One region of the Azospirillum sp. TSH20 genome, then DNA from elsewhere that is predicted to be linked to it. Evidence: predicted binding sites of a transcription regulator. Region 1 holds the regulator's gene; the other holds the start of a gene.
The links. Region 1 encodes HrcA, which represses chaperone genes, less so after heat shock. Its sites were predicted from a motif close to GTTAGCACTCNCCNNNGGNGAGTGCTAAC; they were not measured.

Region 1 (7,077 bases):
CTGAACGCAGGAGATGGTCGCCGGCCAGATCGGCGATGCTGACGATGGGCAGATCGTGCTCCACGGCGAAGGCAACCAGCTCCGGCAGGCGGGCCATTGTGCCGTCGGGGTTCATCACCTCGCACAGGACACCGGCGGGCTTGCGGCCGGCCCGGAACATCAGGTCGATGGTGGCCTCGGTATGGCCGCGGCGGGCGGCGAGGCCGCCGGGATTGGCGCGGATCGGGAAGACATGGCCCGGCCGCGCCAGGTCCTCCGGCCGGCAATCTTCAGCTATGGCCGTTCGGATGGTGGTGACGCGGTCGGCGGCCGACACCCCGGTGGTGACGCCGGTTCGGGCCTCGATCGACACCGTGAAGGCAGTGCCGAAGCGAGCGCTGTTGGCCGACACCATCGGCGGAAGATCGAGCCTTTCCAGTCGTTCTTCCGGCAGGATCAGGCAGACGATTCCGCTGCAGGTCCGGATCAGGAAGGCCATCTGGTCGATGGTGATGGCATCGGCCGGGTAGATGATGTCGCCTTCGTTCTCGCGGTCGTCATCGTCGACGACGATGACTCCGCCGCCCTTGCGGATGCGCTCGACTGCGAGGGCGATCCGCTCTTCCGGCGTACCGAAACGGGAAAGAAGGCCATCATGGGTCTGGGGCTGATTCATGGTTCTCACTCCAAAGATTGGGCGAGCCTGAATCAGGGCGCAAAAGAGATCCTCCGGCATCGGGAAGCAATGCATCCACGGTGTCGGCGCAAGCCATCGCCGGCACCCCGGCCCAGGCTTTACGCCCGGCATGGGTGGCTGCGTAGCCAGCTCATTCTCTTCCATCCGGACTGTAACCGTCGGCCCCGGCCTTGCACCGGGTCTGCTGTCCCCGTGGCGGGTGCCACGGGCGCTCGCGGGCTCCCCTTCAATTGAAGGGATACCGCCGGTCGGGAGTTTCACCCTGCCCTGAGAACAAGCATATGTCGCCGCCCGTTTGCGGACGGCGGCCTCAGCTTCGTGGGCGGAGTGGTGTCTGTCAAGGGTGCGGGTGACGGGTGCGCACAGGCTTTACGGACAAACCTTCCGCACCGTCTCAACCAGCTTTTCCGGGTTGAACGGCTTCACCAGCCAGCCGGTGGCGCCGGCTTCGCGGCCGGCGGACTTCTTGGCGGGGTCGGCTTCGGTGGTCAGCAGCAGGACCGGGGTGGCACGGTTGAGGGCCGAGGCGCGGATGGCGCGGGTCAGCGCCAGCCCGTCCAGGCCCGGCATGTTCAGGTCGGTGATGATGCAGTCGAACTTGCGCTGGTTGACGAGCGCGAGGCCGGCATTGCCGTCCGACGCCTCCGCCACCTCATAGCCGGCGCCTTTCAGCGTGAAACCGACCATGTCGCGGATGGTCTTGGAATCGTCGACGGTCAGAACGCTTTTGGGCATGAACGCGGCTCCGCTTATACGGCCGAAAGAATTAAGGGGAAAGCCCTAGGCAATTTCCCGTCCACCGTCAACCGCTGGCATCCCCTATCCCGGCAACAAAAAGCCCCCGGCCCGGCGGCTGAACCGCTGAACCGGAGGCTTTGCCGAGGCTATATTGTTACGCCTTCGTATCGACGTGCTGGCCGCCGGCGTCACCGCCCTTGGCGACGCCGACCATCGCTTCGCGCAGCAGGCGGCCGTGGATGGTGTAGCCGGGCTGAAGGACCTGGACGACGGTGCCGGCGGCCTTGCCGGTGTTCTCGATCTCGAACATCACCTGATGGAAGTTCGGGTCGAACGGCTCGCCGGCCGGGTCCAGCTTCTTGATGCCGGCGCGGTCGAAGGCGGCGAACAGCTGGCGTTCGGTCGCCTCGACGCCGACGGCGAGGCCCTTCAGCATCTCGTCCTGCTCGCGGCCCTCGGCCGGGACGGCGTCCAGCGCGCGGCGCAGGTTGTCAGCGACCGACACCAGTTCCTTGGCGAAGCTGGACACGGCGAACTTGCTGGCGTCCTCGCGGTCGCGCTGGGCACGGCGGCGGGTGTTCTCCGTCTCCGCCATGGCGCGCAGAAGCTGGTCCTTCAGGCTGGCGACCTCGGCTTCCAGCTTGGCGACGCGGTCCTCGGGCGAGCCGGTTTCCGCAGCGTTGGCGGCGGCGGTCTCGGCGGTGGCCTCGGTCGGCTCCACCGTGGCGTCGGAGGGCTTGTTCTGCTCTTCGCTCATGGTTTTCTCAATTCTTGCTTCGTCAAAAGGCGGAGTGAGTGAGGGAGGCGGCGCTCAGCCAATCAGCCGGCTGACCACCTTGGCGGTGTAATCCACCAGCGGAATGATGCGGGCGTAATTGATGCGGGTCGGGCCGATGACGCCGATGGCGCCGATCACCTGTTCCCGGCTGTTCTGGAAGGGGGAGATGATCATCGAACAGCCGGAATGGCTGAACAGCACATTCTCCGCGCCGATGAAGATCTGCACGCCGTCGCCGCGCCCGGTGGCGTCCAGCATGCGCAGCATCGTCTCCTTGGTCTCCAGCGCCTCGAACAGGCCGCGCACCCGCTCCAGGTCGGAGAGCGCGGTGACGTCCTCCAGCAGGCGGGACTGGCCGCGGACGATCAGCTGGCCGGCGTTCGACCCGCCGCTGCCGGCCCAGGTGGCCAGACCGGCGGCGACCACCTTGCGCGACAGCTCGTCCAGCTGGGTCTTCTGCTGCTCGATCTCCTGCAGGACCTCCTGCCGCGCCTCGTCCAGCGTGCGGCCGGCGAGCTTGGCGCTGAGGAAGTTCGACACCGTCTGCAGGGTGGAGGTCGGCACCCCCATCGGCACCTCGATCACCCGGTTCTCGACCAGACCGTCCTCGTTCACCAGGACGACCAGGGCGCGGCCGGGGCCGAGCGACACGAACTCGATATGCTTCAGCGGCCGGTCGGTCTTCGGCGCCACCACCAGCCCGGCGCAGTGCGACAGGCCGGACAGCATGGTCGACGCCTCGCCCAGCACGTCGGCGAAGGCACGGCCGGAGGCGGAGCATTTCGCTTCGATCGAGGCGCGCTCGTCCTCGGTCAGCGACCCGATCTCCAGCAGGCCGTCGACGAACATGCGCAGGCCGGCGTCGGTCGGGATGCGGCCGGCCGAAGTGTGCGGGGCGTAGAGCAGCCCCTGCTCCTCCAGGTCGGCCATCACGTTGCGGATGGTCGCGGGCGACAAGGCCATGCCAAGCCGCCTGGAGATCGTGCGCGAGCCGACCGGTTCGCCGGACGCGACATAGGCGTCGACGATCAGCCGGAAAATCTCGCGCGATCGCTGGTTCAGCTCGTTGATCATGGGCTAGGGCGGTCGGGCTCTGTTCGGGCTGGTCGGCTACGGAACGGGAGTTCCGTCAACCGGTCCGAATTTAGGCAGGTCCGACCGCCGAATCAACGTGCGGGGCGAAGAAGCCCCGCCACCATGCGACCGCGTGACGCCCCTTACTGCTCCGCCAGGAAGCTGCGGTACTGCGTGGCGATGGCGGCGACCGCCGCCTCGTACAGCTGCCGGCCATGCTCCGGACGGGCGAGACCGGGGGCGGAGCCGATGCGGCCGTCGGGATAGCGGCGGCGGAAGTCGCGGGCGTCGTGGAAGCCGCCGGCCGGCGCCTGTTCCGGCTCCAGCGCCGCGGTCTTGATCGAGTCGGGATAGGCGTACTGGGTCAGCGACACCTCGCTGGGGGTGGCGTGCGAGCCCTCCTTGCCCTGGTACAGCTCACGCGACAGGCGGGCGACCTCGCCATTCTCCCACCAGCTCACCAGGGCGCAACGCAGGTCCGGCGCGTCGCGGCCGCGCAGCGCCCGGTTCTCCGCATGGATCTCGTAGAAGGCGGCGCGAACGGTGGCGATGTTGCCGCCATGGCCGTTGACGAAGAAGAAGCGCTCGAACCCGTGTTCGGCCAGCGAGCCGACATAGTCGCGCAGCAGGGCGATCAGCGTCGACGGCTTCAGCGTCATCGAGCCGGGGAATTCCATATGGTGCACGGCCATGCCGACCGGGATGGTCGGGCCGACCAGCGCACCGGTGGCGTCGCCGACGCCCTTGGCGATGACCTCGGCACAGATGGCGTCGGTGCCAACCAGCCCGTTCGGCCCATGCTGCTCGGTCGAGCCGATCGGCATGATGATGCCCTTGGAGGTCTTGAGGTAGGTTTCGACCTCGGCCCAGGTGCTCAGGTGAAGCTGCACGGTGGCGGATCCTTTTCGACGATGCGTGCCGGGAATGCGGCCGGGAATGCGTTGGCCCTCATGTTAGGCGGCCAAACGGCCGCGACAACCGCTCCCTGCGCCGGGCGGGCATGACGGGGCCGTGACGATGACCGCTCTCATCCCGCGCTGGCGCATTGCTCCGGCGATGACTACAATCGCGTGCAATTTGCCCGCTCGGGCGTCTGTTTCGGGGTGCGGTTGTGGTTGCGCGCGTCAACACGGTGGCGTTCCAGGGCATCGAGGTGCTGGGGATCGACGTCCAGGTCCAGATGTCCGGCGGAATCGTCGCCTTCACCGTCGTCGGCCTGCCCGACAAGGCGGTGGGCGAAAGCCGGGAGCGGGTGCGTGCCGCGCTGCATGCGCTGGGGCTGGCGCTTCCGGCCAAGCGCATCACCGTCAACCTTGCCCCCGCCGACGTGCTGAAGGAGGGCAGCCATTTCGACCTGCCGATCGCGCTCGGCCTGCTGACGGTGATGGGGGTTCTGCCGGATGCGGAGATCGCCCGCTATGTGGCGCTGGGCGAACTGGCGCTGGACGGCGCGCTGACCCCGGTGGCCGGCGTGCTGCCCGCCGCCATCGACGCGTTGGCCAACGACCGCGGCCTGATCTGCCCGGCGGTCTGCGGCGGCGAGGCGGCCTGGGCCGGTCCCGATCTGGACGTGCTGGCGCCGGCCAACCTGCTGGCCCTCATCAACCATTTCAAGGGCACCCAGGTGCTGACCCCGCCCAAGCCGCGGCTGCAGGAACAGGACGCGCCGCCGCCCGACCTGCGCGACGTGAAGGGCAACGAGACCGCCAAGCGCGCGCTGGAGGTTGCCGCCGCCGGATCGCACAACCTGCTGATGATCGGGCCGCCCGGTTCCGGCAAGTCGATGCTCGCCGCCCGCCTGCCCGGCCTGCTGCCGCCGCTCGACCCGGCGGAGGCGCTGGAGGTGTCGATGATTCACAGCGTCGGCGGGCTGCTGGAGGGCGGGCGTCTGCTGCGCCAGCGCCCCTACCGCGCGCCGCACCAGTCCGCCAGCCTGCCGGCGCTGGTCGGCGGCGGCACGCGGGCCAAGCCGGGGGAAATCTCCCTGGCGCACCAGGGCGTTCTCTTCCTCGACGAACTGCCGGAGTTTCCCCGCGCCCTGCTGGAGGCGTTGCGCCAGCCGCTGGAGACCGGCAAGGCGGTGGTCAGCCGTGCCAACCATCATGTAACCTATCCGGCGCGCGTGCAACTGGTGGCGGCGATGAACCCCTGCCGCTGCGGCCATCTCGACGATGCCTCGCTCGCCTGCGCGCGGGCGCCGAAATGTGCAGCAGATTATCAATCTAAAATTAGTGGGCCGCTGTTCGACCGTATCGACTTGCACATCGACGTGCCGGCGGTCAGCCCGGCCGACCTCAGCCTGCCGCCGCCGGCGGAGGGCAGCGCCGACATCGCCGCCCGCGTCGCCGTCGCCCGCGCCATCCAGGCGGAACGCTATGGCGGCTTCGGTCCTTACCCGGCCGGCCGGGCTGTGCGGACGAATGCCGAGGCCGATGGCGAACTTCTGGAGAAGGTGGCCTCCCCCGACGCCCCCGGCCGCGCCCTGCTGACCGAGGCGGCGGAGCGGCTGAAGCTGTCGGCCCGCGGCTACCACCGCGTGATGCGGGTGGGGCGGACCTTGGCCGATCTGGACGGGGTCGAGGGGGTCAAGCGTCGCCACATCGCCGAGGCGCTGAGCTACCGGCGGATCGCGCCGGGGCGGTAGCGGTCCGGCCGATCATCTGCCGCAACCGCCGTTCGAGCCCGCGGCCATATTTCACCACGGTGCCGGCCCACAGCCGGTTCTGCCAGTTCACCGCGGCCCGGCGATTGACGAAGAGGACGTCGGTGTTGTCCAGGGAGAATGGCAACATATGGAATCCCAGGGACCGCATCCGCTGTTTCACCGCCTCCACCGCCGGTCGCATTTCGGGATAGAAGAAGTCGTGGAATTCGACGGTGATCTGGTCGATGTCCGAAAATTCCTCATCCGCAGCGGCCGCGAACATGTCCAATTCGGCACCCTCGATGTCGACCTTCAACAAGGCGATGCGGCCGATGCCGCAGCGGCGCCGGAACTCCGCCAGGGTCATGGCTTCGGCCCGGATGGTCCGAATCGCCTGTTCTGCCGGAGAACGGTTGAAGCCGCTCGCACAGCGGTCCGGATAGACATGGATGTCCAGGCTGCCCGATGCGCCGGAAATCGCAACCTGCTGAAGCGTCAGCCTGGGATGTCGGGCGATCTGTTCGGCACATTCGGGAACAGGCTCGGCTGAAAAGACCTTGCAGCCATACCGCTCGATGACGGCGTGCGCGAATTTTCCCTCGTTGCAGCCGAAATCGACCACAACAGAGTTTTCATTGATCAAAGAAAAGAATGTGTGTTCGCAAATGCGGTCTAACTTGATCATTTTTTATTTTCCCATTTCCCCACCCATTAATTGCAAATTTTTATTTTCTTAGTGTTATGCTTCTTGATCTTTATCTATCTGCTCTTCCCTGAACTTACGGCCCCTCGAACACCGGCGGCTTGCTCGCCCCCGGACAGACGGTCGCCGGCACCGACTCCTGCTCCACGAAGGTCACGGCGGCGGCCATGGCGCAGTCTTCGCTGGATGTTACGATGTGGCTGGCGGCGCGGAAGACCAGATGGCGGCTCTTCGGCAGGGTGGCGGCGGCACGGTCGCCCCAGTCCGGCGGGGTGACGGGGTCGTAGGCTCCGGACAGCAGCAGGACCGGCACCGGGCTGGCGACCGGCAGGCGCTCGGCCGGTTCCTGATGGCCGGCGGGCCAGAGACGGCAGACGCGCCGGCCCGGATCGTCGGCGGCGACAAGCCCATAGGGGGCATAGCGGCGGGCGTTGTCGGCGCGCTTCTGCGGATCGGCGGTGTTG
Region 2 (7,077 bases), on a different contig from region 1:
TCTCTTTTCCGGTAATTTTATTGCTGCGCCTGCCCCCGCCCCCGCTCAGGCCCGGCGGCGGGTCGCCAGGACGATGCCGGCGGCGATCAGCGCGATGCCGACCCCGTGATACAGATGCGGCTGCTCGCCCAGGAACAGGATGGCCAGCAGGCTGCCGAAGACCGGCACCAGATGGATGGCGAGACCGGCGGTGTTGGGACCGAGCAGCTCCACCGCCCGGTTGAAGCACAGATAGGCGGCGATGGACGGGAACAGCACGGTATAGCCGACCGCCAGCAGCGTGACGCCGCTGGCCTGCACCGGGTGTCCGCTCAGACTCTCCCAGATGTAGAAGGGCAGCAATTCCACCGCGCCGATGGCGAAGGTGACGACGACGAAGCTCAGGCCATGGATCGCCGGCCGGCGGCGCAGCAGCGTGGTATAGGCGGCATAGATCACCACCGCCGCCAGCATCCAGACGTCGCCGGCATTCAGCTCCAACCCCAGCAGAGTCGCCGGATCGCCGTGCGAGATCAGCGTCGTCGCGCCGACCAGGGAGACGGCGATCCCCACCCCCTGCATCGCCCCGATCCGGTCGCGGAACAGGACGAGGCTCATCAGCACGATCATCACCGGCATCGACGACTGCAGCATCACGCAGTTCAGTGCCGTCGTCGTGTTCAGCGCGATGTATTGGAAGGTGTTGTAGATGCCGATGCCCAGCGTGCCCAGCAGCAGGACGCTCTTCCACCGCGCCAGGATCGGCGTGATGTCGTGGCGCAGATGCGGCCAGGCGAAGGGCAGCACCACCAGCATGCCCAGGCACCAGCGCCAGAAGGCCAGCCCGATGGGCGGCACCGCCCCGGCGACCGCGCGCCCCAGGACCGCATTGCCGGCCCAGAACAGGGGCGGCAGCATCATCAGCAGCCAAGCCTGATCGGCCAGACGGGAACCTTTGGCGGAGGCGACGCGGTCGGCGGGCATCGGGCTGTCCGTGCTTCAGCTGCGGCGGCGGGGCGAGGCGAAGACGCTGGACGCGGACAGGGCGCCGGCGCGGTCGCTGCTGTCTTCGGCGCGGAAGACGCTGGGGCGGGATTCGCGGCGGGGATGGCGCGGCGCGTCTTCACGGCCCTCGCCACCACGACCCTCGCGGCCTTCGCGGCCCTCACGACCTTCGCGGGGCGGCTTGGCGGGCTGGCGCAGTTCGGCGTCGAGTTCGGCGATGCGCTTGACCAACGCTTCACGGATGGCGGGGGCCGCGTGGGCTTTCAGCGTCGCCAGCTGCTCCTTGAGCTGAACCAGCTGGCGCTGCTTCTGCTCGCGGGTGCGCTTGATGGCGACGTTGTCGGAATGCTGGCCCTCGAAGGAGCGCATGGAACAGGCCCTCGTTAAAATATACGGAAGTCAGGAGGCCGGCGCCCCACGCTGGGGCACCCGGCAAGAGAGGGGCGGATTATTGGGAGGCGACCGCGGCAAAGCAAGGTGGAGTTCGCCTTGACATTTCAGGATCAGGGGTGCGGCGGCAGAGGTCCACTCTCGGGCAAAGGAAAAGGGCGCCCCCTTGCGGAGGCGCCCCTTTCCGAACCATTGAACGGTCGAACGGTGGGCTATTAGAAGCCCATGTCGTCCATGCCGCCCATGCCACCCGGCATGCCGCCCGGAGCAGCCTTCTTCTCCGGCTTCTCGGCGATCATCGCCTCGGTGGTGATCAGCAGGCCGGCGATCGAGGCCGCGTCCTGCAGGGCGGTGCGAACCACCTTCACCGGATCGATGATGCCGGCGGCGACCAGATCGGTGAACTCACCCTTCTGGGCGTCGTAGCCGAAGTTGGCATCGTTCTGGTCCAGCAGCTTGCCGACCACGATCGAACCGTCGGTGCCCGCGTTGTAGGCGATCTGACGGACCGGGGCCTGCAGGGCGCGGCGGATGATGTCGATGCCGACGCGCTGCTCGTCGTTGGCCGGGACCAGCTTGTCCAGAGCCTTGCCGGCGTACAGCAGGGCCGAACCACCGCCGGCGACCACGCCCTCTTCCACCGCGGCGCGGGTGGCGTGCATGGCGTCGTCAACGCGGTCCTTGCGCTCCTTCACCTCGACCTCGGTCGCACCGCCGACGCGGATGACCGCGACGCCGCCGGCCAGCTTGGCCAGACGCTCCTGCAGCTTCTCGCGGTCGTAGTCCGAGGTGGTCTCCTCGGCCTGGGCGCGGATCTGGCCGCAACGGGCTTCGATGTCGGCCTTCTCGCCGGCGCCGTCGACGATCGTGGTGGTCTCCTTGGAGATCACGACCTTCTTGGCGGTGCCCAGCATGTCGAGCGTGACGTTCTCGAGCTTGATGCCGAGGTCTTCCGAGATGACCTGGCCGCCGGTCAGGATGGCCATGTCCTCCAGCATCGCCTTGCGGCGATCACCGAAGCCCGGGGCCTTCACGGCGGCGATCTTCAGGCCGCCGCGCAGCTTGTTGACGACCAGGGTGGCCAGCGCCTCGCCCTCGATGTCCTCGGCGATGATCAGCAGCGGACGCGACGACTGCACGACCGACTCCAGGACCGGCAGCAGCGGCTGCAGACCCGACAGCTTCTTCTCGTGCAGCAGGATGTACGGATTCTCGAGATCCGCGATCATCTTGTCGGCGTTGGTGATGAAGTACGGCGACAGGTAGCCGCGGTCGAACTGCATGCCCTCGACGACGTCCAGCTCGGTGTCCAGGCTCTTGGCCTCTTCCACCGTGATGACGCCCTCGTTGCCGACGCGCTCCATCGCCTGGGCGATCATCTTGCCGATCTCGGCTTCGCCGTTGGCGGAGATGGTGCCGACCTGGGCGATCTCGTCGTTGGTCGTGACCTTCTTGGCGCGGGCCTGGATGTCGGCGACGACGGCGGCGACGGCGATGTCGATGCCGCGCTTCAGGTCCATCGGGTTCAGGCCGGCGGCGACCTTCGTCACGCCTTCGCGGACGATGGCCTGGGCCAGCACGGTGGCGGTGGTGGTGCCGTCACCGGCCAGATCGTTGGTCTTCGAGGCGACCTCGCGGACCATCTGGGCGCCCATGTTCTCGAACTTGTCCGACAGTTCGATTTCCTTGGCGACCGACACACCGTCCTTGGTGATGCGCGGAGCGCCGAAGGACTTCTCGATCACGACGTTGCGGCCCTTCGGGCCCAGCGTGACCTTCACGGCGTCGGCGAGGATGTCAACGCCACGCAGCAGCTTTTCGCGCGCGGTGGGGCCGAACTTGACGTCTTTGGCAGCCATGTCTCGATTCCTTTAACTTGTAAATTTCGAAGGATACGGGCGGAGGACTTAGGCCTCGATGACGCCCATGATGTCCGATTCCTTCATGATCAGGTAATCGACGCCTTCGATCTTCACTTCCGTGCCCGACCACTTGCCGAACAGGATACGGTCGCCGGCCTTGACGTCCAGCGCCACGACCTTGCCCGACTCGTCACGGGCGCCGGGGCCGACGGCGATGATCTCGCCTTCCTGCGGCTTTTCCTTGGCCGTGTCGGGGATGATGATCCCACCCTTGGTCTTGGTGTCGGACTCCAGACGCTTGACGACGACGCGGTCGTGCAGCGGGCGGAACTTCATGGAATGCCTCCTTGGATCAAGGCTTGGTTCTGACTGACGTGAATTGGCGCGGGCGGCGGCTGTTAGCACTCCCACCCGGCGAGTGCCAGACAGCTAATAGAAGCGGTTTGGGGATTCAAGAGGCTCATTTCGGAATTTGTCGCGAATGCCGGCAGCACTCACCGAAACATGCTGCTAACACACTGAAAGCGCTGGATGTTTTCCGTTGCACCCCGACCCGCTCCGCGGCAAGATTTCTTCAAACGGTCACGAAGGACCCGACCGTTCCGGCGCCTGCCTCCATGCCGGAACGGCACCGGAAGGAACCGGACACCGCCAGACCCACCCGATCCCCCCACCGAACGGGAGACCGCGCATGGCCGATCTCAGCCTCCAGCTCCGCGATTTCCGCCTGACCACCGCCGAGATTCTCTACCATATGCCGGACCATCCCGGCCTGCTGCAGTCCTACCTGTGGCAGGAGCTGGACCAGGCACCGGACTATCCGGTGCTGCGCCGCTTCCTCGATTTCTGGCAGCGCAATCTGGATGGCAAGCTGCATTCGGTGCGGCTGGCGAGCCAGACCCTGATCACCCCCGGCGAGCTTCGCCACGTCGCCGCCGATTTCCGCCTTCACTGATCCCGGCCGGCGCCCTTTCACCCCCCTGTGACTGCCGTCACAGCACCACGCCCCGGTATTCGCTAAAATTTTAGCGAATACCGGGGCTGCAGAGGTGGAGGGGACGATGGCGGCGAAGCGGAAGGCGGTGGACTGGCGGACTCGTGAGAGCCGGCTGGTGGAGGCGCTGCTGGAGGTCACGACCATTGCCGGGCTGTTCGCGCTGCTGTTCGCCCTGTTCGTGCTGTTCGGCGCCGCGCAGACGCTGACACCCTGACTCTCCGGCAGCCCATCCGATGGACTTGCGGCGAATTACGACAATTTGCATTCTATCCTTCCCGCTAAGCGCGTATCTCGCATAGGATCACTCCCGTTGCGGGCGGATGGTGTCCGCCCGGCGCGCCAACCGGGAGTTAGCATCCATGACCACCAAGCCGGTCTGCCAAGCCGCGGTCGATCTCGTGAAGCATTTCGAGGGCCTGTACCTCAACGCCTATCTCTGCCCGGCCGGCGTTCCCACCATCGGTTACGGCCACACCGCCGGGGTGAAGATGGGCCAGACCATCACCGCCGAGCAGGCCGACGCCTTTCTCGCCTCCGACCTGACCGAGGCGGCGGGCCGCGTCGACGGGCTGGTGAAGGTGGCGCTGAACGACGACCAGCGCGGCGCCCTGTCCTCCTTCGTCTTCAATCTGGGCGCCGGCAGCCTGCAAAGCTCGACCCTGCTGAAGCTGTTGAATGCCGGCGATTACGCCGGGGCCGCCGACCAGTTCGGCCGCTGGGTCTATGCCACGGTGAACGGCAAGCCGACCAAGCTGGCAGGCCTCGTCGCCCGCCGCGCGGCGGAAGAGGCGCTGTTCCAGGGCCAGACCGCCCAGCCCCAGACCGGGGTGACCACCGCCGACGGCACCGTCTGATCCGCCGTCCCGGCGGGCACGGGGCAAGAGGCGCCTGACAAGAGGCGTTTGACGGGACGGGATGTTCGCACCACATTGGCGAACATCCCACCGCCGTGCTCCGGAATGCCGCCTTGACCGCCTTCGCCTCCGACAGCCTCGCCGCCGCAACTCGCCCCAACCCGAACCGGCCGATCGCCGTCTGGCTTCTGGTCTGCGCCGCCATGGTGCTGGCCATGGCCGTGATCGGCGCCATCACCCGGCTGACGGAATCCGGCCTGTCGATGGTGGAGTGGAAGCCGCTGATCGGCATCCTGCCGCCGCTGTCCTCGGCGGAATGGAACCGCGTCTTCGACCTGTACAAGGCGACGCCGGAATTCCGCATCTACAACAGCCACATGGATCTGGCCGGTTTCCAGTCGATCTTCTGGTGGGAGTGGTTCCACCGGCTGTGGGGCCAGCTGATCGGCTTCGTCTTCCTGATCCCCTTCCTGCGCTTCTGGATGCAGGGCCGCATCTCGGCCGAGCTGTGGCCGAAGCTGGCCGGGCTGTTCCTGCTGGGCGGGCTGCAGGGCGGCATCGGCTGGTTCATGGTGAAGAGCGGGCTGGTCGATTCGCCGAACGTCAGCCATTACCGGCTGGCCCTGCATCTCAGCACCGCGATCCTGATCTATGCCCTGCTGCTGCGCACCGCGCTGGGCCTGCTCGATCCGCTGCCGCTCGCCGGCTGGCGGCCGGAATCGGCGCCGTTGCGCCGCCACGCCCGCTGGGCGCTGGGGATGGTCGCCGTGACCATCGTCTGGGGCGCCTTCGTCGCCGGATCGGATGCCGGCTTCGCCTACAACACCTTCCCGCTGATGGCCGGCCATTGGATCCCGCCGGAGGTCGACACGCTGACCCCCTGGTGGATCAATCCGTTCGAGAACACCGCGGCGATCCAGCTGATCCATCGCGTGCTGGCGATCCTGACCGGCGTGGTGGTGCTGGTGCTGGCCGCCCGCGTCCTCAATGCCCGCCTTCCCGGCCGCGCCGGCCGCGCGGCGCTGGCGTCGGGCGCCATGGTCCTGCTGCAGATCGCCATGGGCATCGCCACGCTGCTGACCGTGGTGTGGATTCCCATCGCCGCCGCCCATCAGGCCGGCGCGATCCTCGTGGTGTCGATGCTGGTGTGGCTGCTGTTCGAACTGCGGTCGATCGGTAGGGAGTAACGCGCGCTGGCTGTATTCTTGCCAGCGCGCAGAGATGCCTGGCAAGATCTACACGGATGTCACGGATTTATACACGGATTACACGGATTTTTTCATGACTTGCCAAGGCGGCTGCTCTTCGGAAGGCCAAGGCCTTGCGGAAGAACATCCGTGACATCCGTGTTTAAATCCGTGACATCCGTGGAGAATTTGTCGAACACGCCCGCACCCCGCAAAAGCGCGAGGCTGCGCGTCACGCCCCCTCGGCCAGATCGTACATCGCGTCGAGGTCGGCGATCAGGACCTTGTTGCCTTCCTGCAGCGAGATCACCCCGGCGGTCTTCAGCTGGGTGAAGGTGCGGCTGACGGTTTCGGTGGTCAGGCCCAGATAGTCGGCGATGTCGGCGCGGCTCATCGGCACGAAGACCGGGTTTTCCTTGTGGCCACGGCGGGCGGCGCGCTGCGACAGCATCAGCAGGAAGGAGCAGATCTTCTCCTTCGCCGTCTTGCGGCCGAGCAGAAGCATCTGGTCCTGCGCGGCGGCCAGCTCGTTCGACGCCATGGAGAACAGGCGCCGCTGCATCTTGGGGAATTCCTCCAGCAGCGCGTCGATCTTCTTGCGCGGGAAGCGGCAGAGCGAGGCGCTGGTCACCGACTCGGCGGTGTAGGCATAGCTGTCGTTGACGGCCAGCCCCAGGAAATCGCCGGTCACCAGGAAGCCGGTGATCTGGCGACGCCCGTCCGGCAGCAGCTTGTACAGCTTCACCGTGCCCGACGTGACGTTGTAGAGCGCGTCGGCGGCGTCACCCTCGGCGAACAGGGTG

Region 2: the regulator HrcA is predicted to act here: its motif matches at 3,634-3,662, upstream of groES (co-chaperone GroES).

The regions. Positions count from the first base shown of each region.
Region 1 covers NZ_LGQU01000042.1:21,788-28,864, reverse strand. Annotated here, with positions in the region: gene ribB (3,4-dihydroxy-2-butanone-4-phosphate synthase) at 1-655, opposite strand, end outside; FMN riboswitch at 805-955, opposite strand; gene TSH20_RS11550 (response regulator) at 1,046-1,411, opposite strand; gene grpE (nucleotide exchange factor GrpE) at 1,569-2,171, opposite strand; gene hrcA (heat-inducible transcriptional repressor HrcA) at 2,226-3,266, opposite strand; gene TSH20_RS11535 (creatininase family protein) at 3,410-4,156, opposite strand; gene TSH20_RS11530 (YifB family Mg chelatase-like AAA ATPase) at 4,378-5,910, shown strand; gene TSH20_RS11525 (FkbM family methyltransferase) at 5,852-6,595, opposite strand; gene TSH20_RS11520 (alpha/beta fold hydrolase) at 6,690-7,077, opposite strand, start outside.
Region 2 covers NZ_LGQU01000027.1:33,559-40,635, forward strand. Annotated here, with positions in the region: gene TSH20_RS08500 (DMT family transporter) at 46-963, opposite strand; gene TSH20_RS08505 (hypothetical protein) at 979-1,353, opposite strand; gene groL (chaperonin GroEL) at 1,590-3,233, opposite strand; gene groES (co-chaperone GroES) at 3,282-3,572, opposite strand; gene TSH20_RS08520 (usg protein) at 3,928-4,191, shown strand; gene TSH20_RS34910 (hypothetical protein) at 4,298-4,447, shown strand; gene TSH20_RS08525 (lysozyme) at 4,593-5,087, shown strand; gene TSH20_RS08530 (COX15/CtaA family protein) at 5,201-6,274, shown strand; gene TSH20_RS08535 (cyclic nucleotide-binding domain-containing protein) at 6,507-7,077, opposite strand, start outside.